Regions from separate parts of the Aureimonas mangrovi genome, predicted to be linked through region 2. Evidence: predicted binding sites of a transcription regulator. Region 2 holds the regulator's gene; each other region holds the start of a gene.
The links. The regulator PhoB, encoded in region 2, activates phosphate uptake and scavenging genes when phosphate is short. The targets are predictions, from matches to a motif close to TGTCATNNANCTGTCAT.
Positions count from the first base shown of each region.

Region 1: the regulator PhoB is predicted to act here: its motif matches at 2,725-2,741, upstream of H1343_RS01435 (inorganic diphosphatase).
Region 3: the regulator PhoB is predicted to act here: its motif matches at 5,662-5,678, upstream of phnF (phosphonate metabolism transcriptional regulator PhnF).

Region 1 covers NZ_CP059692.1:302,259-311,988, reverse strand. Annotated here, with positions in the region: gene H1343_RS01450 (OsmC family protein) at 1-311, opposite strand, end outside; gene H1343_RS01445 (tyrosine recombinase XerC) at 535-1,509, shown strand; gene H1343_RS01440 (TraB/GumN family protein) at 1,574-2,647, shown strand; gene H1343_RS01435 (inorganic diphosphatase) at 2,805-3,461, shown strand; gene lpdA (dihydrolipoyl dehydrogenase) at 3,589-5,010, opposite strand; gene H1343_RS01425 (MAPEG family protein) at 5,039-5,431, opposite strand; gene H1343_RS01420 (hypothetical protein) at 5,437-5,937, opposite strand; gene odhB (2-oxoglutarate dehydrogenase complex dihydrolipoyllysine-residue succinyltransferase) at 6,006-7,271, opposite strand; gene H1343_RS01410 (2-oxoglutarate dehydrogenase E1 component) at 7,317-9,730, opposite strand, start outside.
Region 2 covers NZ_CP059692.1:2,790,375-2,800,104, forward strand. Annotated here, with positions in the region: gene H1343_RS13465 (2'-deoxycytidine 5'-triphosphate deaminase) at 1-735, opposite strand, end outside; SAM riboswitch at 837-914, shown strand; gene H1343_RS13470 (O-succinylhomoserine sulfhydrylase) at 1,001-2,194, shown strand; gene apaG (Co2+/Mg2+ efflux protein ApaG) at 2,322-2,714, shown strand; gene H1343_RS13480 (Hsp33 family molecular chaperone) at 2,707-3,729, opposite strand; gene argF (ornithine carbamoyltransferase) at 3,726-4,652, opposite strand; gene H1343_RS13490 (aspartate aminotransferase family protein) at 4,649-5,857, opposite strand; gene H1343_RS13495 (GcrA family cell cycle regulator) at 6,264-6,830, shown strand; gene H1343_RS13500 (DUF3297 family protein) at 6,834-7,097, shown strand; gene phoB (phosphate regulon transcriptional regulator PhoB) at 7,227-7,931, opposite strand; gene phoU (phosphate signaling complex protein PhoU) at 7,991-8,707, opposite strand; gene pstB (phosphate ABC transporter ATP-binding protein PstB) at 8,743-9,489, opposite strand; gene pstA (phosphate ABC transporter permease PstA) at 9,579-9,730, opposite strand, start outside.
Region 3 covers NZ_CP059692.1:1,679,974-1,689,703, reverse strand. Annotated here, with positions in the region: gene phnC (phosphonate ABC transporter ATP-binding protein) at 1-306, opposite strand, end outside; gene H1343_RS07920 (DapH/DapD/GlmU-related protein) at 409-1,026, opposite strand; gene phnL (phosphonate C-P lyase system protein PhnL) at 1,026-1,748, opposite strand; gene phnK (phosphonate C-P lyase system protein PhnK) at 1,752-2,528, opposite strand; gene H1343_RS07905 (alpha-D-ribose 1-methylphosphonate 5-phosphate C-P-lyase PhnJ) at 2,525-3,415, opposite strand; gene H1343_RS07900 (carbon-phosphorus lyase complex subunit) at 3,412-4,512, opposite strand; gene phnH (phosphonate C-P lyase system protein PhnH) at 4,516-5,115, opposite strand; gene phnG (phosphonate C-P lyase system protein PhnG) at 5,115-5,591, opposite strand; gene phnF (phosphonate metabolism transcriptional regulator PhnF) at 5,698-6,435, shown strand; gene H1343_RS07880 (glycine betaine ABC transporter substrate-binding protein) at 6,483-7,340, opposite strand; gene H1343_RS07875 (peptidoglycan D,D-transpeptidase FtsI family protein) at 7,559-9,331, shown strand.

The sequences.
Region 1 (9,730 bases), 1.0 Mb from region 2:
TCCAGCGTGATCGCGCTCGACTTCACCGTGAAGCCGCCGGCTTCCTGTTCCACCGTCACCACCGCGCGCGCCTTCAGCTCGTCAGCTGGTGTGCCGTTCTCGGCGAGGAAGTGCGAAAGCTGCATGGCGAAGCAGCCCGAATGGGCGGCCGCCAGGAGCTCCTCGGGATTGGTGCCCGACTTGCCGCTTTCGTCCTCGAAGCGAGCCTTGAAGGAGTAGCCGTGCTTGTCGAGCGCGCCCGACTGGGTCGTGATCGTGCCCTTGCCGTCACCGAGCGCGCCGTTCCAGATGGCGGTTGCGTGTCGTTTCATGAGATATCTCCCTGGCCGCGTGGACAGTCTTGTGGGGCCGCGGGGGCGGCCATGCCGGGTGCGAAGATGGAGACGGGTCGCCGCGCGTCCAGAGGACCGCCCGAAAACCGTGGCACATTCATGGAAAGCGTAATGCGTCGATTCGCGGTGTTGTGGTGAAGCGTTTACGGCTTGTCCGTCATCTTCGCCCTCGGCCCCGAACCGCAACTGCCGGGAGATCTCGATGTCTGCGACCCACGCACTGATTCCCGCCTCGCCTGCCGTGATGGAGCGCAAGCGCGAATGGCTGGCGCGCCTTGCAGGCGAACGTGGGGCGAGCGCGAACACCGTGGAGGCCTACGAGCGGGACCTGCGCCAGTTCCTGGTCTTTCTGGCCGCCGATCTCGGCCGCCCGGCCGAACTGGGCGATCTTGCCGACATCACGCCGCAGCGTCTTCGCGGCTTTCTGGCCGGCCGCCGGCGCGAAGGCGCGGGCTCGCGAAGCCTCGGACGCGGGCTGGCGGGGCTGCGCTCCTTCCTGCGCCATCTGGAGCGCGAGGGCCTCGCCTCGAGCGCAGGCGCCAACGCATTGCGCGCGCCGAAGGCAGAGCGCGGCCTGCCGCGGCCGCTGGCGCGCGCCGACGCCCTGGCCGTCGCAAGCGAGGCGGGTGCGATGGCGGCCGAGCCGTGGATCGCGGCGCGCGACGTCGCGGTGCTGACCCTCCTCTACGGCTGCGGGCTGCGCATCTCCGAAGCGCTGTCCATGCCGGGCGACAGTTTCGCCGATCCGAAGGCGCGTTCGATGCGCGTCCTCGGCAAGGGCGGCAAGGAGCGGCTGGTGCCGCTGCTGCCGGCCGTCCTGCAGGCATGCGCGGACTACCGCCGCCTCTGCCCCTTCGTCCTGTCGGCCGACGAGCCCTTCTTCCGCGGCGCGCGGGGCGGGCCGCTGCGCGCGCAGATCGTCCAGCGGGCGATGGTGCGTCTGCGCGGCCTTCTCGGCCTGCCCGATTCGGCAACGCCCCATGCGCTGCGCCATTCCTTCGCGACGCATCTTTTGGCCGCCGGCGGCGATCTGCGCGCCATCCAGGATCTCCTCGGCCACGCGTCTTTGTCCACCACGCAGACCTACACCGCCGTCGACGCCGCGCGGCTGATGAACGTCTACGAGACGGCCCATCCCCGCGCGCGACGGCGCGAGGGATCGACGCGCACGGGCTGACGGAAGCTTCAGGCTTTGGTCACCGCGCCGTGTGAGGGTGCGACGAACACCTCCGGAGCCTTCGATGACCCAGATGCACCGCGCCCGCCCCATCACGGAGCGCGCAGCCGACGCGGCCTTCGCCGCCCTCAATGCAGTGCCCGCCTTGCTGTGCGCCGCGCTTGTCCTCGCTCCCGTCTTCGCGTCCGCGCAGGAAGCCCCGGCCTGCGATGAGGGCACCAGCCTTTACGACGGCCTGCCGCAGGAGCTTCGCGCCGCGATCGAGCACGAGGCGGCGGCGGTGCCGAACGGCGAGGGTCGGCTGTTCCGGATCACCGGCCGCGACGGCGCGGCTGATTCGTTCCTGTTCGGCACGATGCATCTGTCCGACCCGGCCGTCCTCGCGCTGCCGGCGCCCGCGCAGGCCGCCTTCGAGACCGCCGGCCAGCTCGTCGTCGAGACCACCGAGATCGCGGATGAGGCGGGCGTCGCGGCCGCCGTCCTCGCCCGGCCCGACCTGACGCTGCTGCCTGCGGGCACGCGCCTGACCGACCTCGTCGCCGAGCCCGAGCGCGCCGAACTGGAACAGGCGCTCGCCGGGATCGGCATGCCGGCCGATGCGGTCGGCACGCTGCAGCCCTGGTTCCTCACCGCCGGCCTCGTCGTGCCGCCCTGCGAGCTCGCGCGACAGGCGGCGGGCGAAACCGTCCTCGACCTCGCGTTCCTGCGGCGCGCCGAGGAAGACGGCAAGTCCGTGCATGGGCTCGAGACGGCCGTCGAACAACTCGAGGCCATCGCCTCGATGCCGCTCGACCTGCAGGCCGAGAACCTCGTCGCGACCCTCGCCATCCGCGACCGCCTGCCGGACATCTTCGCGACCATGATCGCGCTCTACGGCGAAGGGCGGATCGGGGCGATCACGCCGACGGTGGAGCATCTGGCGCCCTCCGGCTCCAGCGATGCCGCATCGCTTGCGGTCACCGCCGGCTTCGAGGACCGCGTCGTCACACGGCGCAACCACGTGATGGCCGAGCGCATGGCACCGATGCTCGACGAAGGCGGCGCCTTCGTCGCAGTCGGCGCGCTGCATCTGCCCGGCGAGGAGGGCATCGTCGAGCTCCTGCGCGCGAAAGGCCGTGAGGTCGAGCGCGCAGACTGAACGCGGCTCATCGACGGCGTCGTCCGGCGATGCGGGTCCAGGTCCCGCTTTGATTCACGTGAAACACGTCATCGAAATGTCATCTGTCCGTTACCCGTCCGTCGCCGGTTGCCTTTATCGGCGGTCGCGTTCCATCAGACGCGAAGGTGATCATCTCATGACCAAGCTTTTCAAGGCGGGCCTTCTGGCCGCGTCTGTCCTCGCAACGCCCGCGCTTGCGCAGGAATACGTGTCGCCCTACGCCTATCCGCAGCCCGAGGAAGGCGGCGAGTTCAACGCTGTCATCGAGATTCCGGCGGGCTCCTTCACCAAGTACGAGATCAACGCCGAAACTGGTCACGTCTTCGTCGACCGCTATCAGGTCATGCCGGTCGTCTACCCGGCCAACTACGGCTCGATCCCGTCCTCGCTCGGCGGCGACGGCGATCCGCTGGACGCCATCGTCTACACCCGCGAGCCGATCGTGCCTGGCGCGCTGATCCGTGTGCGCGCCATCGGCACGCTCAACATGATCGACGGCGGCGAGGAAGACGACAAGATCATCGCGGTTCCGGTCTCGGACGTCGACCCGCAGTACGACGCCATCCAGGAACTGTCGGACATGCCGGCGGCCGAAATCGATCGTCTCGAGGCGTTCTTCCGCGTCTACAAGCAGCTCCCCGAGGGCCGCAAGGTCGTCGAGCTGACGGGCTATGAGGATGCCGCGACGTCGGTCGCGATGGTCGATGAAGCGATCGAGGCCTACCGCACGCAGGATTCGGCCGCGAACGACAATGCCGAAGCCGGCGCGGAAGGCGAGAGCGCCGCGCAGTAACGAGCTTGCCGGCGCCTCCGAACTGGAGGGCCGGCAAACGAAAAAGGCCGCTGCGCGTCGTCCCGCGCAGCGGCCTTTTTCTTGTCGGTTCCGAGGCTGGCGGCCAGGCCGCCGGCCGCCTCTCCCCTCAGATGTGGATCGGCTTGGCAAAGGCCGCGAAGGCAGCCTCGCGCATCGCCTCGGACATGGTCGGATGCGCGTGGCAGGTGCGCGCGAGATCCTCGGACGAGCCGCCGAACTCCATCAGCACGGCCGCCTCTGCGATCAGCTCGCCCGCGCCGCGTCCGAGGACATGGACGCCGAGCACCCGGTCGCTCGTCTTGTCGGCGAGAATCTTCACGAAGCCGTCGGTCGAGAGCATGGCGCGCGCGCGCCCGTTCGCCATGAAGGGGAACTTGCCCACCTTGTACTCAATGCCGTCCGCCTTCAGCTCCTCTTCGGTGCGCCCCACGGAGGCGACTTCGGGCTGGGTATAGACGACAGAGGGGATCACGCCGTAGTTCACATGGCCGTGCTGGCCGGCCAGGATTTCGGCGAGCGCGACGCCCTCGTCCTCGGCCTTGTGGGCGAGCATCGGGCCCTTCACCACGTCGCCGATGGCGTAGATGCCGTCGACATTGGTCTTGTAGCCGGCGTCGATCTCGACGCGCCCGGCCTTGTCGCGCTGAACGCCCACCTCGTCGAGGCCGAGCCCGTCTGTGAAGGGCCGTCGGCCGGTCGCGACCAGCACGACGTCGGCCGAGACGGTCTCGGCCTCCCCGCCTTTCGCGGGCTCGAACGTGACGGAGGCCTTGCCGCCTTCGGAGACGATGCCCGTTACCTTGGCGCCGAGCTTGAAGGTCATGCCCTGCTTGGCCAGCAGCTTCTGGAAGGCGGTGGAGACCTCGCCGTCCATCGGGCCGAGGACCTTATCGAGATATTCGACCACCGTCACCTTGGCGCCGAGGCGCCCCCAGACCGAGCCGAGCTCGAGGCCGATCACGCCGCCGCCGACGACCACCATCGTCTCCGGCACACGGGAAAGCGCGATCGCATGGTCGGAGGAGACCACGGTCTCGCCGTCGAACTCGACGTCCATTCCCGGGATGCCGGCAACCTCGGAGCCCGTGGCGATGACGATCGCCTTGGTCTTCAGCGTGCGCGCGGCACCGTCCTCGCCAGCGACCTCGACCTCGCCCGCCGCCTTAATGCGGCCGGTGCCGATGATGCCCTCGATCTTGTTCTTCTTGAACAGGAAGGCGATGCCGTCGACATTCGACTTCACCGTCTTGTCCTTGTGCCCCAGCATCGTCTCGAGGTTGAGCTTCGGCGCGACCTCGATGCCGAGCTCGGCGAAATTGTGCCCGGCTTCCTCGAACATTTCGGAAGCGTGCAGCAGGGCCTTCGACGGAATGCAGCCGACGTTCAGGCAGGTGCCCCCATAGGTCTTGCGCTTCTCCACGACGGCCACCTTGAGGCCGAGCTGCGCCGCCTTGATGGCGCAGACGTAGCCGCCGGGGCCGGAACCGATGACGACAAGGTCGAAGGCGCTGTCTTGGGTGTCGGACATGAGCGAGAGAATCTTTCGTTTATCGCGGTCAGAAAAGGAAGCGGATCAACATAAGGGCCAGCCCGAACATCGACGTCAGGAAGGCGATCGAGCGCACGTAGCGAACCCCGAACAGATAGAGCGGCAGGTAGGCGACACGGGCGATCAGCCACAGCCACGCGCCCAGCGCTCCGATGCCGCCTGTCTCGTCGATGACGGAGAGGCCGAGGGCGAGCGCGATGAAGGCAGGCCAGGTCTCCTTGAAGTTGTCGAGCGCGCGCTGGGCCCGGCCCGCCATCGTCCCGAGCGGCTTGGCCTCCCCGTCGCGTGGGCCGGCGTTCCAGTCGATGCCGCGCTCGCGCGTGGCAAGATTGCCCTGCAGCGCGATATGTACCACGAGAAGGATGATGGAGAGTGCGAGGACGACGAGTTCTGCGGGCATCGCGGTCACAGCCCCTCCTGCGGGCAGTCGCCGACGGCGCTGTCGAGGGAGGCGGTCGTCTCCTCCAGCTTGCCGGCGATGATGCGGATCGGGCTGAAGGGCGGCTCGATCTGCGCGGCGGGCTGCACCTGGCGCGTCTCGTAGCAGCCGGTGAAGACGCTGACCGTCCCGTCCTCGGCCGTCGCCTCGACAGCGACCGGCACCGAGCCGTAGAGGGAGCCGGCCGCGCCCTCGCCGGTCACCTCACCCAGCTTCAGGCGCACATGCGCTGTCTGCTCGTAGCCGGCCGAGAAGCGTTCGGGGTCGGCGACCACGCCCTCGTCGAAATAGGACCAGGCGCGCAGATATTCCCGCCGCTCGATGGCGTTGTAGAGGGATTGGATGAGGGCGCCCGGGTCCGAACGGTCATCTTTGTAGACGGGAACGTCCTGCGCCACAGCGCTCGCGCCCGGGTGGAGCGCGAGGAGAAGCGTCGCGAGGGCGAAGGTGTTTCGACCGGTCGGCACGCCTGCTCCTTCCCTGGATCGTCCGCTTCCTCCGCCGACAGGTAGAGGAGGAAGCGGCATCGTCACCGCTAGAGGTCGAGGACGAGACGCTCCGGATCCTCGAGCGAATCCTTCACGCGCACCAGGAACGTGACGGCCTCCTTGCCGTCGACGATGCGGTGGTCGTAGGAGAGCGCCAGATACATCATCGGCCGGATCTCGACCTTGCCGCCGATCGCCATCGGCCGCTCCTGGATCTTGTGCATGCCGAGGATGCCCGACTGCGGCGCGTTCAGGATCGGCGTCGACATCAGCGAGCCGTAGACGCCGCCGTTCGTGATGGTGAACGTGCCGCCCTGCATGTCGGCCATCGACAGCGTGCCGTCGCGGGCCGCCTTGGCAAGGCGTCCGAGCTCCTTCTCGATCTCGGCGATCGTCATCTGGTCCGCGTCGCGCACCACCGGCACTACGAGGCCCTTATCCGTGCCCACGGCCATGCCGATATGGGCATAGTTCTTGTAGATGAGGTCGGTGCCGTCGATCTCGGCGTTCACCGCCGGGATCTCCTTCAGCGCATGGGTGATCGCCTTGGTGAAGAAGCCCATGAAGCCGAGCTTCACGCCGTGCTTCTTCTCGAACAGATCCTTGTACTTCTTGCGCAGCTCCATCACCGCGGTCATGTCGACCTCGTTGAAGGTCGTCAGCATGGCGGCGGTGTTCTGCGCGTCCTTCAGGCGCCGCGCGATCGTCTGGCGCAGGCGGGTCATCTTCACCCGCTCCTCGCGCGAGGCATCGTCGCCCGAAGACGGCGCACGCGGCGCGGCGGGCGCCTTGGCCTCGGCACCGCCCGTCACGCCCTTCGAGATGGCGTCGAGAACGTCGCCCTTCAGCACCTGCCCGCGCTTGCCCGAGCCCTCGACGTCGGAGGCCGAGAGATTCTTCTCGCTCATCAGTTTCTGCGCCGAGGGCGCGGCCGGCATGTCGCCGCCTTTGGCCGCATCGGCCGGAGCCGGCGCCGCGTTGCCGTAGCCCTCGGTCTTGCCCGACGCGGCTTCCGCCTTCGCGGGCTCGGACGGCTTCTCGGTCGGAGCCTTCGCGCCGCCGGCGGCCGCGCCCTCGCCTTCGCCGATCATCGCGATCAGCGCGCCGACCTCGACCGTCTCGCCCTCCTGCACGACGATCTCGGCGAGGACGCCGGCGGCGGGCGCCGGCACCTCGACCGTGACCTTGTCGGTCTCGAGCTCGGCGACGGTCTCGTCCTGCTCGACGCGCTCGCCCGCCTTCTTGAACCACTTGCCGATCGTGGCTTCGGTGACGCTTTCGCCGAGGGTGGGGACTTTGACTTCGATGCTCATCGGGGGCTTTTTCCAGATCGTTGAGGGCGCGGGCGGGCGTGTTCGTTAGGACTTTGCGGCGTCGGGGTTGCCGAGCGCCTCCTCGAGGAAGGCCTCGAGCTGGGCGAGATGCTTCGACATGGTGCCGACGGCCGGCGATGCGGCCGGCGGGCGCCCCGCATAGCGCGCGCGGCGCTTTGGCGCGCCGGTGCGGTCGAGCACCCACTCAAGATAGGGCTCGATGAAGCTCCATGCACCCATGTTCTTGGGCTCTTCCTGGCACCAGACGATCTCGGCGTCCTTGAAGCGCGAGAGCTCGTTGATGAGCGTCTTGGCCGGGAACGGATAGAGCTGCTCGACGCGCAGGAGATAGACGTCGTCCAGCCCGCGCTTCTCGCGCTCGTCGAGAAGGTCGTAATAGACCTTGCCGGTGCACAGGACCACGCGGCGGATCCTGCCGTCCTTGGCAAGCTTCACCGCGCTGCCCTTCTTCGTCTCCGCGTCGTCGAGGAGAACGCGGTGGAAGGCGGTGTCGCCGGCCATGTCCGAAAGCTCGGACACGGCGCGCTTGTGGCGAAGCAGCGACTTCGGCGTCATCAGGATCAGCGGCTTGCGGAAGTCGCGCTTCATCTGGCGGCGCAGGATGTGGAAGTAGTTCGCCGGCGTCGTGACGTTGGCGACCTGCATGTTGTCCTGCGCACACGCCTGCAGGAAGCGCTCCAGGCGCGCCGAGGAGTGCTCGGGACCCTGCCCCTCGTAGCCGTGCGGCAGGAGCATGACGAGGCCCGACATGCGCAGCCACTTCGCCTCACCGGAGGAGATGAACTGGTCGATCACCACCTGCGCGCCGTTCACGAAGTCTCCGAACTGCGCTTCCCACAGCGTCAGGGCGTTCGGCTCGGCGAGCGAATAGCCGTATTCGAAGCCGAGCACGGCCTCTTCGGAGAGCATCGAGTTGATGACCTCGAAGGAGGCCTGGCCCTTCTGGATATTGGCGAGCGGGATGTAGCGGTTCTCGTTCTCCTGGTCGTAGAGCACCGAATGGCGCTGCGAGAAAGTGCCGCGTTCCGAGTCCTGGCCGGACAGGCGCACCGGGTTGCCCTCCGCCATGATCGAGCCGAAGGCCAGCGCCTCGGCTGTCGCCCAGTCGATCGGCTCCCCGGCCTCGATGGCCTTGGCGCGGTTCTCGAGGAAGCGCCCGATCGTGCGGTGGACGTTGAAGCCCTCCGGGATCTCGGTGAGCTTCCTGCCGATCTCCTTCAGCCGCTTCATGTCGACGCCGGTCATGCCGCGGCGCGGCTCGTCCTCGTCGTCGGCGCGGCGCATGCCGGACCACGCGCCGTCCAGCCAGTCGGCCTTGTTCGGCAGATAGGCCTGGCCCGCCTCGAACTCGGCGTCGAGATGCTGGCGCCATTCGGCGCGGCGCGCGTCGACGTCGTCCTGCGTGAGGACGCCTGCCTCCACCAGCTTCCTGGCGTAGAGCTCCAGCGTCGTCTCGTGGTTGCGGATGGTCTTGTACATGATCGGCTGGGTGAACGCGGGCTCGTCGCCCTCGTTGTGGCCGAAGCGGCGGTAGCAGAAAATGTCGATGACCACCGGCTTGTGGAAGGTCTGGCGGTACTCGATCGCCACCTTCGCCGCGTAGACGACCGCCTCCGGATCATCGCCGTTGACGTGGAAGATCGGCGCCTCGACCATCTTGGCGACGTCGGAGGGGTACGGCGAGGAGCGCGAGAAGCGCGGGTTCGTCGTGAAGCCGATCTGGTTGTTGATGATGACGTGGACCGAGCCGCCGACGCGGTGGCCGCGCAGGCCCGAGAGGCCGAAACACTCGGCCACGACGCCCTGGCCGGCGAAGGCCGCGTCGCCATGGATCAGGAGCGGCAGAACCTGATTGCGGATTTCCTGCGGCACGACGTCGGTGCGCGTGCGCCCGTAGATCTGGTCCTGCTTGGCGCGCGCCTTGCCGAGCACCACCGGGTTGACGATCTCGAGATGCGAAGGGTTCGCCGTCAGCGACAGGTGGACCTTGTTCTGGTCGAACTCGCGGTCGGACGAGGCACCCAGATGGTACTTCACATCGCCCGAGCCTTCCACGTCGTCGGGCTTGAACGAGCCGCCCTTGAACTCGTGGAAGATCGCGCGGTGGGGCTTGGCCATCACTTGGGAGAGGACGTTCAGGCGGCCGCGATGGGCCATGCCGAGGACGATCTCCTTGAGGCCGAGCTGGCCGCCGCGCTTGATGATCTGCTCGAGCGCGGGGATCAGCGCCTCGCCGCCGTCGAGGCCGAAGCGCTTTGTGCCCTTGTACTTGACGTCGAGGAACTTCTCGAAGCCCTCCGCCTCGATCAGCTTGTTCAGGATCGCGCGCTTGCCCTCGGGCGTGAAGTCGACGCCCTTGTCCGGGCCCTCGATCCGCTCCTGAATCCACTGCTTCTCGGAGGGGTTCGACATGTGCATGAACTCCACGCCGATCGTGG
Region 2 (9,730 bases):
CTCGCCCGATCCCGAGCGGTGGATCGGCTCCCAGAAGTCGGAGACGGCGTGCGCCTCGCGGCGATCGACGTCGACGACCGCCGTGTGGCGCTTGCCGCGATAGCCGACGAGGCCGCTCTCGTCACCCGCGAGATCCACCGACAGTGCAATGCCGCCTTCGCCGGAGATGTTGGCGTCGGCCGCGTCCGTCAGGCGCTCCGCCGTGTTGAGGAGCGCAAGCTCCTCGCCCGACAGGCCGGCCGCGCCGCGCCGGAAGCGGATCTGCGACAGGCGCGAGCCGGCGCGCACCAGAATCGGGAAGGTGCGCGGCGAAATCTCGATGTAGAGCGGGCCGCGATAGCCCGCCGGCACCTTGTCGAACTCCTGCGCGCGGTCTGTGATGATGCGCGTGAAGATGTCGAGGCGGCCGGTGGAGGATTTTGGATTGGCCGAGGCGCGCAAATCCGCCGGCAGCGCGAGGCTCTCCATCAGCGGCACGATGTAGACGCAGCCCGTCTCTAGGACGGCGCCCTCGCTGAGATCGACCGCGTGGAGCGAGAAGCGCGCCAGCGTCTCCTCCACCGTGCGGCGCGGGCCGGGCAGGAAGCTCGCGCGCACGCGGAAAGCGCGCTGGCCGAGACGCAGGTCGAGGCTCGCGGGCTGGATCTGGTCACTCGCCAGCGGTCGGCCGAGCGCGATGGCGCCCGTATCGACCAGCGCCGCGATATCCCGATCGGGAAGGATGCCCTCGCTCATGTCCGCCCCGCCCCTTGGCCTCGCGCCCGGGATTGTCCCGCGCGCGGAGCGTCCGCTTTACCAGAGAATTGACCACAGTCCACCGCAGGGCTAGTGTCCCGGCCCGTCGACGTGGTGATTTGGCCGGCCGGCTTGCAGCCACGAAAAACAATTCGCTAAAGGGCCGTGCCTCGGGAACAGCGATGATCTCAGGGACCGGCCTGTCGCCCGGCCGGCGATGGCGTTCACGCCTCGCCGTCCGCCGTCATCAGGAGTGGACCGCCCCATGAGCCAGACCGATCGTACCCGTGCCCTTCGCCCCGCCACGCGCATGGTACATGCGGGCACGATGCGCTCGCAGTTCGGCGAGATGTCCGAGGCGCTCTTCCTGACGCAGGGCTTCATCTACGACACGGCGGAAGCCGCCGAGGCCCGCTTCAAGGGCGAGGACGACGGCTTCATCTACTCGCGCTATTCCAACCCGACCACGCGCATGTTCGAGGAGCGGATGATGGCGCTGGAGGGCGCGGAGGACGCGCGCGCAACCGCCTCCGGCATGGCCGCCGTCACCGCCGCGCTCCAGTGTTCGGTCAAAGCCGGCGATCATGTGGTGGCCGCCCGCGCCCTCTTCGGCTCCTGTCGCTACGTGCTCGAGACGGTGCTCGGGCGCGCGGGCGTCGCCTGCACGCTCGTCGACGGGCGAAATCTCGACGCATGGCGGGCGGCGGTGACGCCGCGCACGAAGCTCTTCTTCCTCGAAAGCCCGACCAACCCGACGCTCGAAGTCGTCGACATCGCGGCCGTCGCCGAGATCGCCCACGCAGCGGGCGCCCGCCTCGTCGTCGACAACGTCTTCGCCACCCCCCTCCAGCAGAAGCCGCTGGAGCTCGGTGCCGACGTCGTCGTCTATTCGGCCACCAAGCATATCGACGGCCAGGGGCGGTGCCTCGGCGGCGTCATCCTCTCCTCCAAGGCGTGGATCGACGAGAACCTGCATGACTTCTTCCGCCACACCGGCCCGTCGCTCTCGCCGTTCAATGCCTGGACCCTACTGAAGGGTTTGGAGACCCTCCCCCTGCGCGTCGCCGCGCAGACAGCGAACGCAGCACTCCTCGCCGACCATCTGGCGGACAGCGAGAAGGTCTCGCGCGTCATCTATCCCGGCCGCGCCGACCACCCGGACGCAGCCGTGATCGCGCGGCAGATGAGCGGCGGATCGACGCTCCTCGCCTTCGAGGTGAAGGGTGGCAAGGAGGCGGCCTTCCGCTTCGCCAACGCGCTCGAGATCGTTTCCATCTCCAACAATCTCGGCGATGCGAAGAGCCTCATCACCCACCCCGCGACGACGACGCACAAGAACCTCTCGCCCGAGGACCGAGCCGAACTCGGCATCGGCGACGGTCTCCTGAGGCTTTCGGCCGGCATCGAGGACGCTGCGGACCTGATCGACGACGTGGAGACCGCCCTCGCCGCCACCTGAAGGCGACGCGCATCCGCAACACCTTACGCAACGTAACTCGTCATGGTAAGGCGCGCCCCAAAAGGGCGCCAATCGTGGCGATGATATCGCCCGCCGCAAAGGCCGGAACGACAGACTGTAGCGTAAGATGTACGAAACGACGACGGCGCTGATCACCGTGAGGGTCAGCCCGAGCTACCTCGAGACACAATCGGACCCCGACGAGGGTCGCTGGGTCTTCGCCTACACGATCGAGATCGTGAACCGTTCGGAGCAGCGCGTGCGGCTACGTTCGCGCTACTGGCACATCACCGATGGCGTCGGTCATGTGGAAGAGGTTCGCGGCCCCGGCGTCGTCGGGGAGGAGCCGACGCTCATGCCGGGCGACAGCTTCACCTACACGTCGGGTTGCCCGTTATCGACGCCGTCTGGCATCATGCGCGGACACTTCCACATGCAGCGCCCGGACGGCAGCTTCTTCGACGTCGAGGTTCCCGCCTTCTCGCTCGATGCCCCCACGGGACGCCGCACGCTCAACTAGCGTCGTCGGCCTCGCCGCCCTTACCGAACTCGTCTGGCGAGAACTCGTAGGTCTCGCCGCAGAATTCGCAGACGACTTCGATCTTGCCGTCCTTCGTGCTCTCGGCCAGTTCGTCGGCCGTGAAGTTCACCAGAACGTCGCGGATGCGCTCTCGCGAGCAGGAGCAGTCGTCGGCCACCGGCGTCGGGGGGAAGACCCGAACGCCGCGCTCGTGGAAGAGCCGGAAGAGAAGCCGCTCCACGCCGACATCAGGATCGGCGAGCTCGGACGGCTCGATGGTGTCGACGAGCGCGCGGATTTCCGTCCAGGAATCATCCGGTTCGTGTCCGCCCACCTCGATCGCGCCTTCCGGCAAGTCGCCCCCTGGCAGGTCCGGCAGGCGCATGCGCTCGGGCGCCTCGGGCAGGAACTGCGCGACGAGGCCGCCGGCCCGCCACGTTTCATCGAAGCCGCCACCCTCGCGGCGGCGCGCGATGCGCGCGACGGCAAGGCGAACGGTCGTCGGAATCTGCTCGGACTGGCGGAAATAGCCTTCCGCCACTTCCTCCAGCGAGGTGCCATCGAGCGCCACGATGCCCTGATAGCGCTGCATGTGGCGGCCCTGGTCGACCGTCAGCGCCATCGTGCCAGTGCCGAGGAGATGCTCGGGCTCCGTGCGTCCCTCCGCCACCGCCGCCTCGACACGCTCGGCGTCGAAGCGTGCATAGGCGCGGACCGACGACGGGGTCGTGAAGTCGACGACGAGAAGGTCCACCGGCCCGTCGGTCTGCGTCTGCGCGGTGAACTTGCCGTCGAACTTCAGGGAGGTGCCGAGAAGGACCGTGAGGACGATCATCTCCGCGAGAAGGCGAGAGACAGGCTCGGGATAATCGTGGCGCGACAGGATCGCGTCCACCATGTCGCCGAGCTGCACCGCGCGGCCGCGCGCATCGAGCGCCTCGACCTGGAAGGGCACGACCGCATCATCACCGGCGTAGCCGAACTCGCCGAGCTCGATTTCCTCGATATTGCTCATCGGCCTACCTCGCCGAACATCCATGCAAGGATCGATTTCTGTGCGTGCAGGCGGTTCTCCGCCTCGTCGAACACCACTGACTGCGGCCCGTCGATGACGCCATCCGTCACCTCCTCGCCGCGATGGGCGGGCAGGCAGTGCATGAACAGCGCGTCCGGGTTCGCCTGCGCCATCAGCGCTTCGTTCACCTGATAGGGGAAGAAGACGTTGTGGCCGCGCGCGGCCTCCTCGCGGCCCATCGAGACCCAGGTGTCGGTGACGACGCAGTCAGCGCCCGCGACGGCCTCGCGCGCGTCGTGCGTGACGAGGATGGAAGCACCGGCGCTCTTCGCCGCCGCGATATAGGCCGGATCGGGCTCGGAGCCCTCGGGAGTCGCGATGCGCAGGGAGAAGTCGAAGCACGGCGCGGCCTCGATCAACGAGTTGAGGACGTTGTTGCCGTCCCCGCTCCAGGCGAAGGTCCTGCCGGCCACCGGCCCGCGATGCTCCTCGAAGGTCATCAGGTCCGCCATGATCTGGCAGGGATGCGTGTCGTCGGTCAGGGCGTTGACGACGGGCACCGACGCCGCCTCGGCCATTTCCAGAAGCCGGGAATGCTCCGTCGTGCGGATCATGATCGCGTCGACGTAACGCGACAGGACACGCGCGGTGTCGGCGATCGTCTCGGCACGGCCGAGCTGCATTTCCGATCCCGACAGGAACAGCGTCTCGCCGCCGAGTTGGCGCATGGCGACGTCGAAGGAGACGCGCGTGCGTGTCGAGGGCTTCTCGAAGATCATCGCCAGCATGCGGCCCTCGAGCGGGCGCGGCGAGGCGCGCCCCTCGGCCTTGCGGCGGCGGGCGTCGTCGAGAATGGCGCGCAGGTCGGCGGGCTCGACGACAGAGATGTCCAGGAAGTGGCGGATCGGAGTCGAGGCGTTCATGCCGCCGCTCCCTGCGTCGAGGACAGCGCCGCGGCGGCCGCCTCGATGCGCTCCAGCGCGCCCCGGGCCTCCTCGGCCGTCACGATCAGGGGTGGCAGAAGCCGGACGACATTGTCGCCGGCCGGAACCGCCAGAAGCCCGCGCTCGCGCAGCTTGGCGACGAACTCGCCATTGGACCCGCGCACCTTGATGCCGACCAGAAGCCCCTCGCCGCGAATTTCCTCGACGACACCCGGATGGCGATCCTTCACCGACTCCAGCCCCTGCTTGAACAGAAGGCCCATCTCGCGGACATGCTCCAGGAAACCCTCTTCCAGCACCACGTCGAGAACCGCGTTGCCGACGGCCATCGCCAGCGGATTGCCGCCGAAGGTGGTGCCGTGGGTGCCGGCCGTCAGGCCGGAGGCAGCAGCCTCGGTGGCGAGACAGGCGCCGATCGGGAAGCCGCCGCCCAGGCCCTTGGCCGAGGCGAGGAGATCGGGCGTCACGCCGGCGCCCTGATAGGCGTAGAAGTGCCCGGTGCGGCCGAGGCCCGACTGCACCTCGTCGAAGATCAGGAGCAGGCCGTTCTCGTCGCACAGGTCGCGCAGCGCTTGCAGGAAGCCCGGCGGCGGCACGCGCACGCCGCCCTCGCCCTGGATCGGCTCGATCAGGATCGCGGCGGTCTGCGGGCCGATCGCCGCCTTCACGGCGGCGAGGTCTCCGAACGGCACTTGGTCGAAGCCCTCGACCTTGGGCCCGAAGCCCTCAAGGTATTTCTTCTGGCCACCTGCGGCGACGGTCGCCAACGTGCGGCCGTGGAAGGCGCCTTCGAAAGTAACGATGCGATAGCGCTCGGGCTCGCCCCCCACGAAATGGTAGCGCCGCGCGGCCTTGATCGCGCATTCCAGCGCCTCGGCGCCCGAATTGGTGAAGAACACACGATCGGCGAAGGTCGCCTCGCACAGCCGCGAGGCCAGACGCGCCTGGCCCGGAATCTCGTAGAGGTTCGAGACGTGCCAGAGCTTGGTGGCCTGCGTGGTCAGCGCTTCGACGAGATGCGGATGCGCATGGCCGAGCGCGTTCACCGCGATGCCGGCGGCAAAATCCATGAAGCGGCGCCCATCGTCCGCGATCAGCCACACGCCTTCGCCTCGCTCGAAGCGAAGGTCCGCGCGAGCGTAGGTTGCGAACAGCGGCGAGTGGGCTTCTTGGGGGGCGGCCATGAGACTACTTCACGGGTTAAGCTTGAAGAAAATGCGGACGAAGACTTCCTGAAACGAAGCAAGCCTGCCGTGGGCAGGCTTTGCGTCGGTTGCGGCGGGCATTTGAACACGCGTGCTATACCATGTCGAAAGGCCGCCTTGTCAACGAACGACGCCTGAGCCCCGGGCGCTCTGCACGCGAGCGCAGTCCGTGCGGCAAGCTGGGGATAACCGCAAATCGATTCGAGGCGCCCCGGCGCGACTCTTGTCAGCGAGTCACCCGATATATAGTTTGGGGACGTACCAGATTTCGTGCGGCAAGCATCAGCAGTCACATAGATATGGTGGATCATCCGGCGGGCCTCGGCCCGTGGACTGTAAACGGATTCCGATGATCCGCCCTGTCCGAAACGAGGAGCTTACTAAAATGAGCTGGACGGACGAACGTATCGACCTTCTCAAGAAGCGCTGGGCCGATGGTCACAGCGCCAGCCAGATCGCGGGCGAGCTCGGCGGCGTCACCCGAAATGCGGTGATCGGCAAGGTCCATCGCCTGAAGCTCGAAAGCCGGATCAAGACCGCGCCCGTCACCGAGCCCGTAGCCACGGTGAAGGCCAAGCCCGCAACGGCGGAGCCCGTACGCCCGGCCGAGACGGCCGCCCCGCGCCTCGTCGTTGCCTCGCAGGCCGGCATTTCGCGCCAGCCGACGGCGCGCGCCATCGGCGCCACCGCATTGAAGATGGAGGAAGAGGTCGATCTCGTCGCAGAGCGCGGTCTCGTCACCGAGCAGCAGCAGAGCGCGGAGATCGTGCCGATCTCGCGCAACCTCACGCTGGTGCAACTCTCCGAGCGCACCTGCAAATGGCCACTCGGCGATCCGCTCTCGCCCGATTTCCGCTTCTGCGGCAACCATTCAGGCGACGCCTCGCCCTACTGCCAGTATCATGCCCGGATCGCCTTCCAGCCGGTGTCCGAGCGCCGCCGGGTTCGCTGATCGATGAGCGACAAGCTTCCGGCCGATGCCGCCATGCCCGATCGCCTGTCGATCGACCCCGACAGCCCGTTCCACGACGAAGCCCTGCTCGCGCGGGGCGTCGGCATCCGCTTCAACGGGGCGGAGAAAACCAATGTCGAGGAGTATTGCGTCAGCGAGGGCTGGGTGCGCGTGGCGGCCGGCAAGACGCTGGACCGCAAGGGCAAGCCGCTGACGATTAAGCTGAAGGGCACCGTCGAGCCCTATCCGAAGGGCGACGGCGAGTAAGGCTGGGCCCCGTCGTTGAGGGGCATGAAAAGGGCGCCGATCCGAAGATCGGCGCCCTTTTTCGTACTCGATTTCTCGCACCCGATGGAACGATGACCGCCGGCCGCGTCCAGGAACGGCGACAGCCCCTCAGGAGGCGCGGCCCGTGAAGGTTTCATCGAAAGCGTAGCCCGAACCGCGCACGGTGCGGATCGGGTCGATACGCTGGCCCCGGTTCAGCGTGCGGCGAAGGCGACCGACATGCACGTCAACCGTGCGCTCGTCGACATAGACACCCTGCCCCCAAACTCCGTCCAGGAGCTGCTCGCGCGAGAAAACGCGGCCGGGGGCCTGCATCAGGAATTCCAGGAGCTTGAACTCCGTCGGTCCGAGCTTCACCTCGCGGCCCGATCGGCGCACGCGGCGCGTCTCGCGGTCGAGCTCGATATCGCCCGCCGCAAGGCGCGCTGCGATCCGTTCAGGCTTCGTCCGGCGCAGCATGGCCCGCACGCGCGCCATCAGCTCGGGCGTCGAGAACGGCTTGACGATGTAGTCGTCCGCACCGACCGAGAGGCCGCGCACGCGCTCGCTCTCCTCGCCGCGCGCCGTCAGCATGATGATCGGCAGCATCGCCGTCTCCTCGCGCTGCCGCAACCGCCGACACAGCTCGACGCCGGAAAGGCCGGGCAGCATCCAGTCGAGAAGCAGAAGATCGGGCTGCGCCTCCCGCAGCCTGATGTCAGCCTCGTCGCCGCGCGCGATCACCTCGACGTCGTAGCCCTCGGCTTCGAGATTGTAACGCAGGAGGATACCGAGAGCCTCTTCGTCTTCGACCACCGCGACACGGGGTGCCATCGCCATCACTCCAGCCTCCTGGTCAGCCCCGGCGCGTCATCGAGCCGGGGGCCCTCGCCTCAGACGCTCGCCTGCGCGGTGCCGATCGTGTGGGTTCGATCGTCCTTGGGGCGATCGAGATCCATCTGCTGACCCGTCTTGATGTAGTAGATCGTCTCCGCGATGTTGGTCGCGTGGTCGCCGATCCGCTCAATGTTCTTGGCCGAAAAGAGAAGATGCGTGCAAGCGGTGATGTTGCGCGGATCCTCCATCATGTAGGTCAAGAGTTCCCGGAAGATCGACGTGTACATCGCGTCGATTTCCTCGTCGCGCATGCGCACGGCCTCTGCTCGGGCCTCATCGCGCACCGCATAGGCATCGAGCACGTCCTTGAGCTGCTCGAGCGCGAGCTCCGAAAGATGTTCGATGCCGCGCACGAGCTTGACCGGCTGGTTGTGCTCCGCGATCGAAATCACGCGCTTGGCGATGTTCTTGCCGAGATCACCGATGCGTTCGAGGTCGTTGGAGATGCGGATGGCGCCCACGATCTCGCGCAGGTCCTGCGCCATCGGCTGGCGCTTGGCGATCGTCATGATCGCGTGCTCATCGAGGTCGCGCTGGGCGGCGTCGAGGACCTTGTCCTCGGCCACGACGGAGCGGGCAAGGACCGCGTCGCTGCGGGTGAGCGACTCGACGGCGCGCGCGACGATGCGCTCGGCCTGCCCGCCCATCGACGAGATGTCGCTGAGGATGGACTTGAGCTCGGCATCGTAGGACGAGACGATATGTTCGGCCATGAGGTTCTCCCGCCCCGCCGCCGGGGCATGTTGCGTCAGCCGAAGCGGCCGGTGATGTAGTCGCGCGTGCGCTTGTCGTCCGGGTTCTGGAACATCTTCTCCGTCGGCCCGACCTCGACGACGCGGCCGAGATGGAACATGGCCGTCGCCTGGCTCACGCGCGCCGCCTGCTGCATGGAGTGGGTGACGATGACGATCGTGTAGTTGCGCTTCAACTCGTCGATCAGCGCTTCGACGGTGGCCGTCGCAATCGGGTCGAGCGCCGAACAAGGCTCGTCCATCAGGATGACCTCGGGCGAAACCGCGATGGCGCGCGCGATGCACAGGCGCTGCTGCTGACCACCCGACAGGCCGGTGCCCGGCTCATTCAGGCGGTCCTTCACCTCTTCGAAGAGGCCCGCGCGCTTGAGGCTCGTGACGACGATCTCCTCCAGCTCGCTCTTGTTGGCGGCGAGGCCGTGGATACGCGGACCGTAGGCCACGTTGTCGAAGATCGACTTCGGGAACGGGTTCGGCTTCTGGAACACCATGCCGACGCGGGCGCGCAGTTCCACGACGTCGAGATCCGGCGCGTAGATGTCCTCGCCATCAAGGGTGATGTCGCCCTCGACGCGCGCCGATTCCACCGTGTCGTTCATCCGGTTGAGACAGCGCAGGAAGGTCGACTTGCCGCAGCCGGACGGCCCGATGAGGGCCGTGACGCGGCGCTCGGCGACGTCGAGATCGACATCGAAGAGGGCCTGCTTGGCGCCGTAGAAGACGTTGACCTTCCGGCCGCGCATCTTGACCGGCGAATTGTCCGGCGCGACCGAAGCGGGGGTCTGCACATGCGTCTCGATGACGGGTTGGCTCTGGCTCATGATCGGTCCCTTTACCAGCGGCGTTCGAAGCGGCGGCGCAGCAAGACGGCGGCGATGTTCATCACCGCGAGGAAGAGAAGTAGGACGATGATCGCACCGGAGGTGCGTTCCACGAAGGCGCGGTCAGCCTCGTTCGCCCACATGAAGATCTGCACCGGCAGGG
Region 3 (9,730 bases), 1.1 Mb from region 2:
CAGAACGGACAGCCGACCGACGAGATTGAACTGCTGGAAGATTACTGAAACCTCGCCGCGCAGTTCCCGCGCGGCCGCGCCGTGCCGGCCGCCCTCCTGCAAGAGGCGGCCGAAGATCTCTATCCGCCCGCCCTCGCGCTCGCCGAGCTCCAGACCGGCGATGTGGCGGATGAGCGTCGACTTGCCCGAGCCGGATGCGCCGATCAGGGCGACCATCTCGCCCGCGGCGATCTCGAGCCCGACATGCTTCAACGCCTGCGTCTGGCCGAAGTGTTTGGAAAGATTGGCGACTTTGATCGCAGTCATCGAGATGTCTCCGTCCATGCTGCGGGCTCCCGAACCATCCATCTAGGCATGAGCCATGTGTGCGGGATGATGATCCGATGAAGGTTGGATGACGCTCACGCGTCAGGCGGCGTAGCGTTCGAGGAAGGCCTCGGCATCGAGGCCGCGAAAGTCCTCAAGTGCTTGAAAGAGCTGATCGTGCGGCCAGTCCCACCACGCGAGCGCGTCCATTCTCTCGCCGATGCCAGGGCCGAAGCGCTCCCTGATCAGCTTGGCCGGAACGCCGCCGACGATCGTGTAGGGCGCAACATCCTTCGAGACGACAGCGCCGGAGCCGATCACCGCACCATTGCCGACGGACACGCCCGGCAGCACCGTCGCGCCGTGGCCGATCCACACGTCGTGGCCGATCGTGACGGCATTCTCGCGCCGCCAGTCGAAGAACGAGGCCTCGTCCGACGCACCATCGAAATAGTCGCCGGCGCGGTAGGTGAAGTGGTGAAGCGTCGCGCGCCACGTCGGGTGATTGGTGGCGTTGAGCCTCACATGGCTGGCGATGTTGACGAACTTGCCAATGCGCGACGCCCAGATCTGGCAGTCCTGCATCACGTAGGAGTAATCGCCGAGTTCGCTTTCCGAGATGCGCGAGCGCGCCTCCACTTCGGTGTAGCGACCGAGGGTCGTGTCGCTCGCCTCGGCGGTCGGATGGACGAGCGGCGTGTTTTCGCTGAGCTTGGCCATCACGCCGCCTCCCGCGCCGAAAAGGCCGAGACATCGACGATGCGGCTCGCGACGCGGTCGCGCACGACCTCATCGTGGAAGATACCGAGGATTGCGACGCCAGCGGCAAGCTTCTCGCCGATCATCTCCACCACGACCTCGCGATTGGCCGCGTCGAGCGAAGCCGTCGGCTCGTCGAGCAGCAGCACCGGATGATCGGTCAGGAGGCCGCGCGCTATATTCACGCGCTGCTTCTCGCCGCCCGAGAACGTCGCGGGCGGCAGGTCGAAGAGCGCGGCCGGCAGGTTGAGGCGTCGCAGCATGGCGTTCGCACGCTCGCGCGCCTCGTCCCGCTCGACGCCCCGGATCGTCAGCGGCTCTGCGACGACGTCCAGCGCCGAAACGCGCGGCACGGCCCGCAGGAACTGGCTCACATAGGCGATACTGGTGCGGCGGAGCGCGAGCACGAGACGCGGATCGCCGGCGCCGAGGTCGAGCATGACGCCGCTCTCGCGGTCCCTCACCTCGATGCGACCGCCATCAATGCCGTAATTGCCGTAGACCATGCGCAGGATCGAGGACTTGCCGACGCCCGAAGGCCCGCCGAGGACGACGCATTCACCGGCATGGACATCAAAATCGACGTTTGAGACGACGGGCAGCTCGACACCACCGCGCAGATGCATCCGGAAGGATTTGGCGACGCCGGACACGGCGAGGCTGACGCTCTTGTCGGAAGACATGGCTCAGGACTCCGGGATCGATGCGACGAGGAGTTGGGTGTAGGCGTGGCGCGGATCGTCGAGCACCCGGTCCGTCAGCCCCTCCTCGATGACGCGGCCGTCCTTCATGACGATCATCCGCTGGGAGAGGAGTCGCGCCACGGCGAGGTCGTGGGTGACGATCACCACCGCGAGGCCGAGATCGGCGACGAGCCCGCGCAGGAGATCGAGAACACGCGCCTGGACCGAGACGTCGAGGCCGCCGGTCGGCTCGTCCATGAATACGAGCCGCGGATGGGTGACGAGGTTGCGGGCGATCTGGAGGCGCTGGCGCATGCCGCCCGAGAAGGCGACGGGCTGGTCGTCGATGCGGGTCTGCGCGATCTCCACGCGCCCCAGCCACTCGCTCGCCGTCTCGCGAATCGACCCATAGTGTCGTTCGCCGACGGCCATCAGCCGCTCGCCGACATTGGCACCGGCCGAGACGCGCATGCGCAGCCCGTCGATCGGGTTCTGGTGGACGAAGCCCCAGTCGGTGCGCATCAGGAAGCGGCGTTCGGCCTCGCTCAGATCACTGAGGTCGCGCATCTCGCCGTCGCGCATCCGGTAGCGGACGCTGCCGGCCGAGCGCTCCAAGCGCGCCGAGATGCAGTTGAGCATCGTCGTCTTGCCCGAGCCGGATTCGCCGACGACGGCCAGAACCTCACCAGGCCACAGGTCGAAGGTCACGCCGGTGCAGCCGATCCGGGCGCCGTAGCGTTTCTCGAGACCACGCACCGAAAGGATGGGGAGATCGGTCACGAGGCGTTCTCCTTATCGCGCTCGAGGTCGGCGCCGACATGCCCTTCGGCGCGGCGCGTTTCGCAATGGTCGGTGTCCGAGCACACGAACATCCGCCCGCCCCTGTCGTCCGTGACGACCTCGTCGAGATATACGGCCCTTGCGCCACAGAGCGCGCAGGCTTGGGAGAACTGCTGGACCGCGAAGGGATGGTCCTCGAAGTCAAGGCTCGCGACATCCGTAAAGGGTGGCAGCGCGTAGATGCGCTTCTCGCGGCCGGCACCGAAGAGTTGCAGCGCCGGTGAGCGGTGCATCTTCGGATTGTCGAATTTCGGGATGGGCGAAGGGTCCATCACGTAGCGGCCCTCGACCTTGACCGGATAGGCGTAGGTAGTCGCGATATGGCCGTGATGCGCAATGTCCTCGTAGAGTTTCACGTGCATCAGCCCGTATTCCTCGAGCGCGTGCATGGTGCGCGTCTCGCTTTCGCGCGGCTCCAGGAAGCGCAGCGGCTCGGGGATCGGCACCTGATAGACGAGTGTCTGGCCGGCCGTCAGCGGCGCCTCGGGGATGCGGTGGCGGGTCTGGATGATCGTCGCCTCGCCCGTCTTCGTCGTGGTGGAGACGCCCGCCGTCTTCTCGAAGAAGGCGCGGATGGAAACCGCGTTGGTGGTGTCGTCGGCGCCCTGATCGATGACCTTCAGGACATCGTCCGGCCCGAGGATCGCGGCCGTCACCTGCACACCGCCCGTGCCCCAGCCGTAGGGCATGGGCATCTCGCGGCTGGCGAAGGGCACCTGGTAGCCCGGGATCGCGATGCCTTTCAGGATCGCGCGGCGGATCATCCGCTTGGTGCCTTCGTCGAGATAGGCGAAGTTGTAGGCTGGCAGTTCGGCGGTGGCGCTCATTCGGCGGCCTCCTTCAGCGCGTCCCCGTCGCCTGCCCTGTCCTCGAACTCCGCGCGCAGCTTGCGCAGGAGGTCGAGCTCGGCCTGGAAGTCGACATAGTGCGGCAGTTTCAGGTGCTCGACGAAACCGGTGGCCGCGACATTGTCGCAGTGCTCCAGCACGAATTCCTCGTCCTGCGCGGGCGCAAGGCGCTCCTCGCCGAACTCGTCGGCCCGCAGGGCGCGATCAACGAGGCTCATTGCCATCGCCTTGCGTTCGGACTGGCCGAAGACGAGACCGTAACCCCTTGTAAAACGCGGAGCCTCGCCGGTCGCGCCCTTGAACTGGGAGACCATCTGGCATTCGGTGACGCGGACCTGTCCGATCCGGACCGCCCCCACATCCGGAAGTTCGACCTCGACATCCACGAGGCCCATGCGGACCTCGCCGACGAAGGGATGCGTCCGCCCGTAGCCACGCTGCGTGGAATAGCCGAGCGCGAGGAGGAAGCCCTCGTCGCCGCGCGCAAGCGCCTGCATCCTGAGACTTCTGTCGGCCGGGAATTCTAGCGGATCGCGGGTCAGGTCGCCGGCCGGCCCCTCGCCGTCTCCATCGGGCTCGATCAGCGCCTCGTCGCCGAGGATGTCGGTCACGCGCGGCACGCGCTGCATCGCCTCGGCGTCGCGTTTTTCGGGGGCGTCGACCGGCTCGTCACCGGCCATCGCCGGGTCGATCAGGCGATGGGTATAGTCGAAGGTCGGCCCGAGAAGCTGGCCGCCCGGCAGATCCTTGTAGGTCGCCGACACACGGCGCTCGATGCTCATCGCCGCCGTGTCTAACGGTAGCGCCTCGCCGAAGCGCGGCAGCGTGGTGCGATAGGCGCGGATGAGGAAGATCGCTTCGATCAGGTCACCCCGTGCCTGGCGCACGGCCATCGCGGCCAGTTCCGCGTCGTAGAGCGAGCCCTCGGCCATGACGCGGTCGACACCGAGCGAAAGCTGCCCGACGATCTGCTGGAGCGTGAGCGCCGGCACGTCGCGCGGGCCGCGGCGACGGTCGGCCAAGAGCGCATGGGCGTTGCGGATGGCGGCCTCGCCACCCTTCACGGCGACATACATGATTCAGACCTCCTGGATGCGCGTCGTGCGCGGCAGCGCCATGACGCGCGTTCCACAGACGAGAAGATGATCGTGGCCGAGCGGGAACCGCTCGCGATCCGCTGCGCGGGCGGCGACGAAGCCGGCTGGAAGACCCCGGGGCGCGATCGAGCGCACGGTCTGGATGCCCGGCCCCGTCAACTGGAGTTCCGATCCACCCTCGAACGCCTCGACGGGAAGGATCAATGTCGCGCCACGGTCTGGGTATTGCGCGGTCCCGATGGGAAACTCGGCCCAGTCGTCCACGGTCATGCCGGCGGGCAGGAGCGCGAACACAGCGTGGCGTGGCTCATCCGTCACCTCGGCGCCCGTCTGGAACGCGACCCATGCGCCCACTGTCGCACCGGTCTGCGCCACCCACACCGGCGTATCCTGATCGGCAAGCGCGGCAAGAACGGCCGCAGCTGCCGGCACGACGCCCTCGGGAGCCTGAACCAGATCGCCGAGATCGGCGATCGTGCCGGGCGCGGCGAAGGCGTTCATCACCTGCCGGAAGATTGCCTGCGACCCGAAGACCGGGTCTTCGAGGCCACCGACGACGGCCGTCTGCATCGGAGATCCCATCAGTCTTCTCCTCGCGCCAGGGTGAAGAAGTCAACTCGGGTGGCCGCCGTCTCTTCCGCACGGTCTCGAACGGCCGCCTCTTCGATTTCCATCGCGGGGACGACGACCTCGCGCTCGACGATCCCGCGCCAATCATCGTGCTGCCAAAGCGCGTCGAGATGGGCGATCATCTGCGCCTTGTGCGTTTCCCGTCCGAGAACCATCGCCTGACCGATCTCACCGCTCTCGATGCGTACGGTGGCGCGCGTCACGCTCGCTTCGCCGAGTTTGAACGGCGCACCGCCCCCACCCATCCGTCCATTGAGCATGACAAGCCCGATTTCGGGCCCGCGCACCGGCAGCGCCTGTGGGAGTGCGCCAAGCGCGGCATAGCGTTCGGCCATCGCGGCGACCGGCATGATGGTCAGGGTACCGAGCATCTTCCGGCGCCGATCCGCGCGGTCGTCATCGTTAGTATGGGTCTGCGTCGCGCTCATCGGTCCAAAGCCATTATTTGTCTATTTGTATAGACAACTATATTGATATGTTGTTTCTAGCGGCTCGACGATGACTGTATGATGACGTTTGGATGGAGGTTGGGATTTGAACGATCTGGATGACGGGATCACCCGCTGGCGGCGCGTGGCGGATCGCATTCGAACGGCGATCGGAGACGGTACGATTGGCGAGCGCTTGCCGCCCGAGGCGGTCTTGGCTGACGAGCACGGGGTCAACCGTCACACGGTACGGCGGGCCATACAGGCTTTGGCGCAGGAGGGGCTTCTGCGTGCCGAGCGTGGTCGCGGCACCTTCGTCAACGCGCCTGTGCCGCGCCTTCCCTATCCGGTCGGCTCACGCACCCGCTTTTCGGAGAATGTTGCGGCCGGCGGGCGCAGCGCCGCGGGTCGCCTGATCCGGGCGGACGCGGTTCGCGCGGACGGGCGCACGGCAACGATGTTGGAATGCGCGCCCGGCACGCCGCTCCACCGCCTGGAGACTTTGCATGTGGCGAACGGCCTGCCGCTCTCGCTTGCCACCGCTTATTTCGAGGCCGATCGCTTTCCCGGCATCGTGCAGGCCTACGCCGAGACGGGCTCCGTCACCGAAGCCTTCAAGGCTCAGGGGCTTTCGGACTACCGACGCGGCGAGACACGGATCACCGCCGAGCGGGTGCATCCTGCGGACGCCGAGCATCTGCTGCTGCCCGCCGATGGAATCGTACTTGTATCGACGGCCGTCGACGTCGATCCCGACGGCCGCCCGATCCAAGCCAAGCGCGCGCGATTTCCGGCGGAGCGCATGGAACTCGTCTTCAACCCGCAGGCGAGCGGAGGCGCATAAGAGCCCCGGCCGACTCTGTAAAAGCCTGCCGGCGGCATTCCGACCCGCTACTCAATCCAGCTGTCCACGAGTTCGCGGTTCTCGTCGATCCACTGAGAGACGCCCTCGACCTCTCCGCCCTCCTCGACGGCCGCCATCAGGCTGCCGAGGGACTGATCGTCCATCTCCCATGCCTCCAGCCATTCGTGGACCCTCGGAAAATCCTCCGCGAATCCTGAGCGCGTCACATAGTGGATCTGCTCCACGTCACCGAACACGCCCTGCGGGTCGTCCAGATATTTGAGGTCATACTGCGCGAAGGCCCAATGCGGGCTCCAGAGCGTGACGACAATCGACTGCTCGGTCTCGTAGGCGCGGTTGAGAACGGCCATCATCGCAGCCTCGGAACCGGTGATCAGCTCGCGATCAAGCTCGTAGCTGCCCATCGCCCTCTCGGCCATGCCCATCAAAGCCGAGCCACTCTCGATGCCGATGACGTCCTGGGAATAGGCGCTGTCCAGGACGTTCGCGTCCTGCAGATCATCGACTGATTCGATGTCCGCATAGCTCGGCACCACGAGGCCGAGGCGCGCACCATCATACCAGGCACTTCCAGCTTCGACGTCGTCACCGTAGCGCTCGAAAAGCTCCGCGTCCGTCGCAGGCAGCCAGCTCTCAAGGTCGAGATCGAGGTCGCCGGTCGCCATGCTTGCAAACGAGATGACCCGGCCCACCGTCGTCAGGCTGACGCTGTATCCCTTCTCCTCCAGAACCTGCTTCCACATGTTGGAGACGGCGACGTTCTCGGCCCACTCCTTCATGCCTATCCTGATCTCGCCGCCGGGTTGCGCGCTCGCCTGCGGCACGGCGGCAAAGCCCAGAAGGGCCGCGCCCGTGAGGATGAGGGTGGAGCGTCTTTTCTGCATTCGATCGCCTTCGGCTGTTGTGAACGGGCACAACCCTAAAGAGACGGTCCGCGCATTCCTACCCCACGACCGACCCTGTGGTCACCGACGATCCGGCAGCCGCTCCGCAGACGGAGTCGACGGCCCATCAACCCGTTCTTAACCACCTTGGCACATAGAATTTACATCAATTTGCTGCGGCATGGCCTCGCTCGCCTGCCCTCCACCAGCGAGTTCGCATGACAAGACAGACCGGGCCATCGACGCAGGCAGACGCAACGCAGAAGAGCCCGCACAACAGGCGTGCAAGCCAGCCGCCGCGCAACCGTGTCCGGGCGCTCCTTGCCGCAGGGCTTTTTGCCGGCGTCTACGGTGTGATCCTCACGCGCCTCGTCTGGTTCGGCGCGGTCGACGAGGCGGTTGCGCGCTACAACCCCGCCCCGCCCTCTGTCGCGCGTCCGGATATCCTCGATCGCAACGGCGAGATCCTGGCAACCGACGTACCGTCCTTCTCCGTCTATGCCGAGCCGCGCCGCATCGTGGACGTCGACGAGGCTGTGGAAAAGATCATGGCGATCTTCCCGGACCTGAACGCGAGCACGCTGCATCGGCGTCTCAGCGGCAATGGCGGCTTCACCTGGGTCAAGCGCACCATCACCCCACGCCAGCAGCAGGCGATGTGGGAGCAGGGCGTGCCGGGCGTCGGCTTTCGCCGGGAGACGCGCCGCCTCTATCCCAACGGGCCCGCGGCCGCTCAGGTGCTGGGCGCGGTCAACATCGACAACAAGGGCATCGCCGGCATTGAGCGCTGGATCGATCGCAGCGGCCTCGAAGCACTGCAGACGGCCGGCATGGACCTTTCCAGCGAAAGCCTGACCCCGGTCGAGCTCAGTGTCGATCTGAAGGTCCAGCACGCCTTCACCGACAGCCTGAAGGCCGAGATCGACAAGTACGAGGCCGTCGGGGGCGCCGGGCTCGTTCTCGACGTGACGAACGGCGAGGTCCTCTCGCTTGTTTCGATCCCGGATTTCGACCCGAACGACGCCACGCAGGCCCAGAAGCCGGAGAACATCAACCGCATCAATGTCGGCGTCTACGAGATGGGTTCGACCTTCAAGGCGATGACGACGGCGATGGCGCTCGATTCGGGCATCTTCAACATCCATTCCGTGCTGGACGCCAGCCGTCCGCTCAGCTTCGGCCGTTTCCGCATCAACGACTTCCGCGGCGAAAACCGGCCGCTCAACGTCCCGGAGGCGTTCCTGCACTCCTCCAACATCGCCTTCGGCCGCATGGCGATGGGCGTCGGCGTGGAAGGCCACCAGGCGTTCCTGCGCAAGCTCGGCCAACTCGACCGCCTGACGACCGAACTGCCCGAGAGCGCAAGCCCCATCGTGCCGCGGAACTGGCAGCCGGTGAACACGGCCACGATCGCCTTCGGGCACGGCCTTGCCGTCACGCCCCTGCAGGCGGCGATGGGCATCGGCGCGCTCGTCAACGGCGGGCACCTCTATCGGCCCACCTTCGTGAAGGGCAGCGATCCGGCCTCACGCATCATTCAGGACAATGTCGTGACGCCGCAATCCGGCGAGGCACTACGCTATCTGATGCGCCTGAACGCCATCACCGGCTCGGCCAAGGGCGCCAACCTCGATGGCTACTATATCGGCGGCAAGACCGGGACGGCGGAGAAGGTGATCAATGGTCGTTACGAGCGCACGCGCGTGATGACCTCCTTCATGGGCATCCTCCCGGCGAACGACCCAAAGTACCTTTTCCTGGTGATTCTGGATGAGCCCAAACCCGTTGAGGGTACGCACGGCTTCCGCACCTCGGGCTGGAACGCGGTGCCGGCAGCGGGCCGGATCCTGAGCCGGATCCTGCCGATCATGCACATGCCGCCGACAATGGGGAATCCGCAGAACCCCTTCGCCAACACGCTGGCCCTGCGTCCCTTCGGATATGACCGCATCCGGATGGCGACCTATGACGCGGTGCTCGCGAACTACTGATGCGGCCCGCCGGGCTATCGACACCGCACAGTCGCCCGAGCCGAGCCGGACCCGCGAAATGTGCGAGCGCCCAGGCTAGCGCGCTCAGACACGAGCTGACATCACCGCGCTCTCGGTCGAGGACGGTCGCCGAGAATGTTGAGGTCCTCGCTGTTCGCGCTTTGGAGCCGGGCGTCCCTGAGCGTGAGAATATCCGGCCTTTCGTTCAGCCTCGACGGATCGCCACGTCCGGCGCGCAGGGCCGCATCCCATCCGCGAACCCAATCCTCATAGTCGGGCGAACCTCTGCGATGCGGACCGAGAGCGCGAAGCACGCCGCGGTCGTGTGCGTCCTTGCCGGCCTTGAAAGCCGTCTCGACGGTGTATCTCTTGCCCATGGGCAGCTAATCCCGCGAGCGA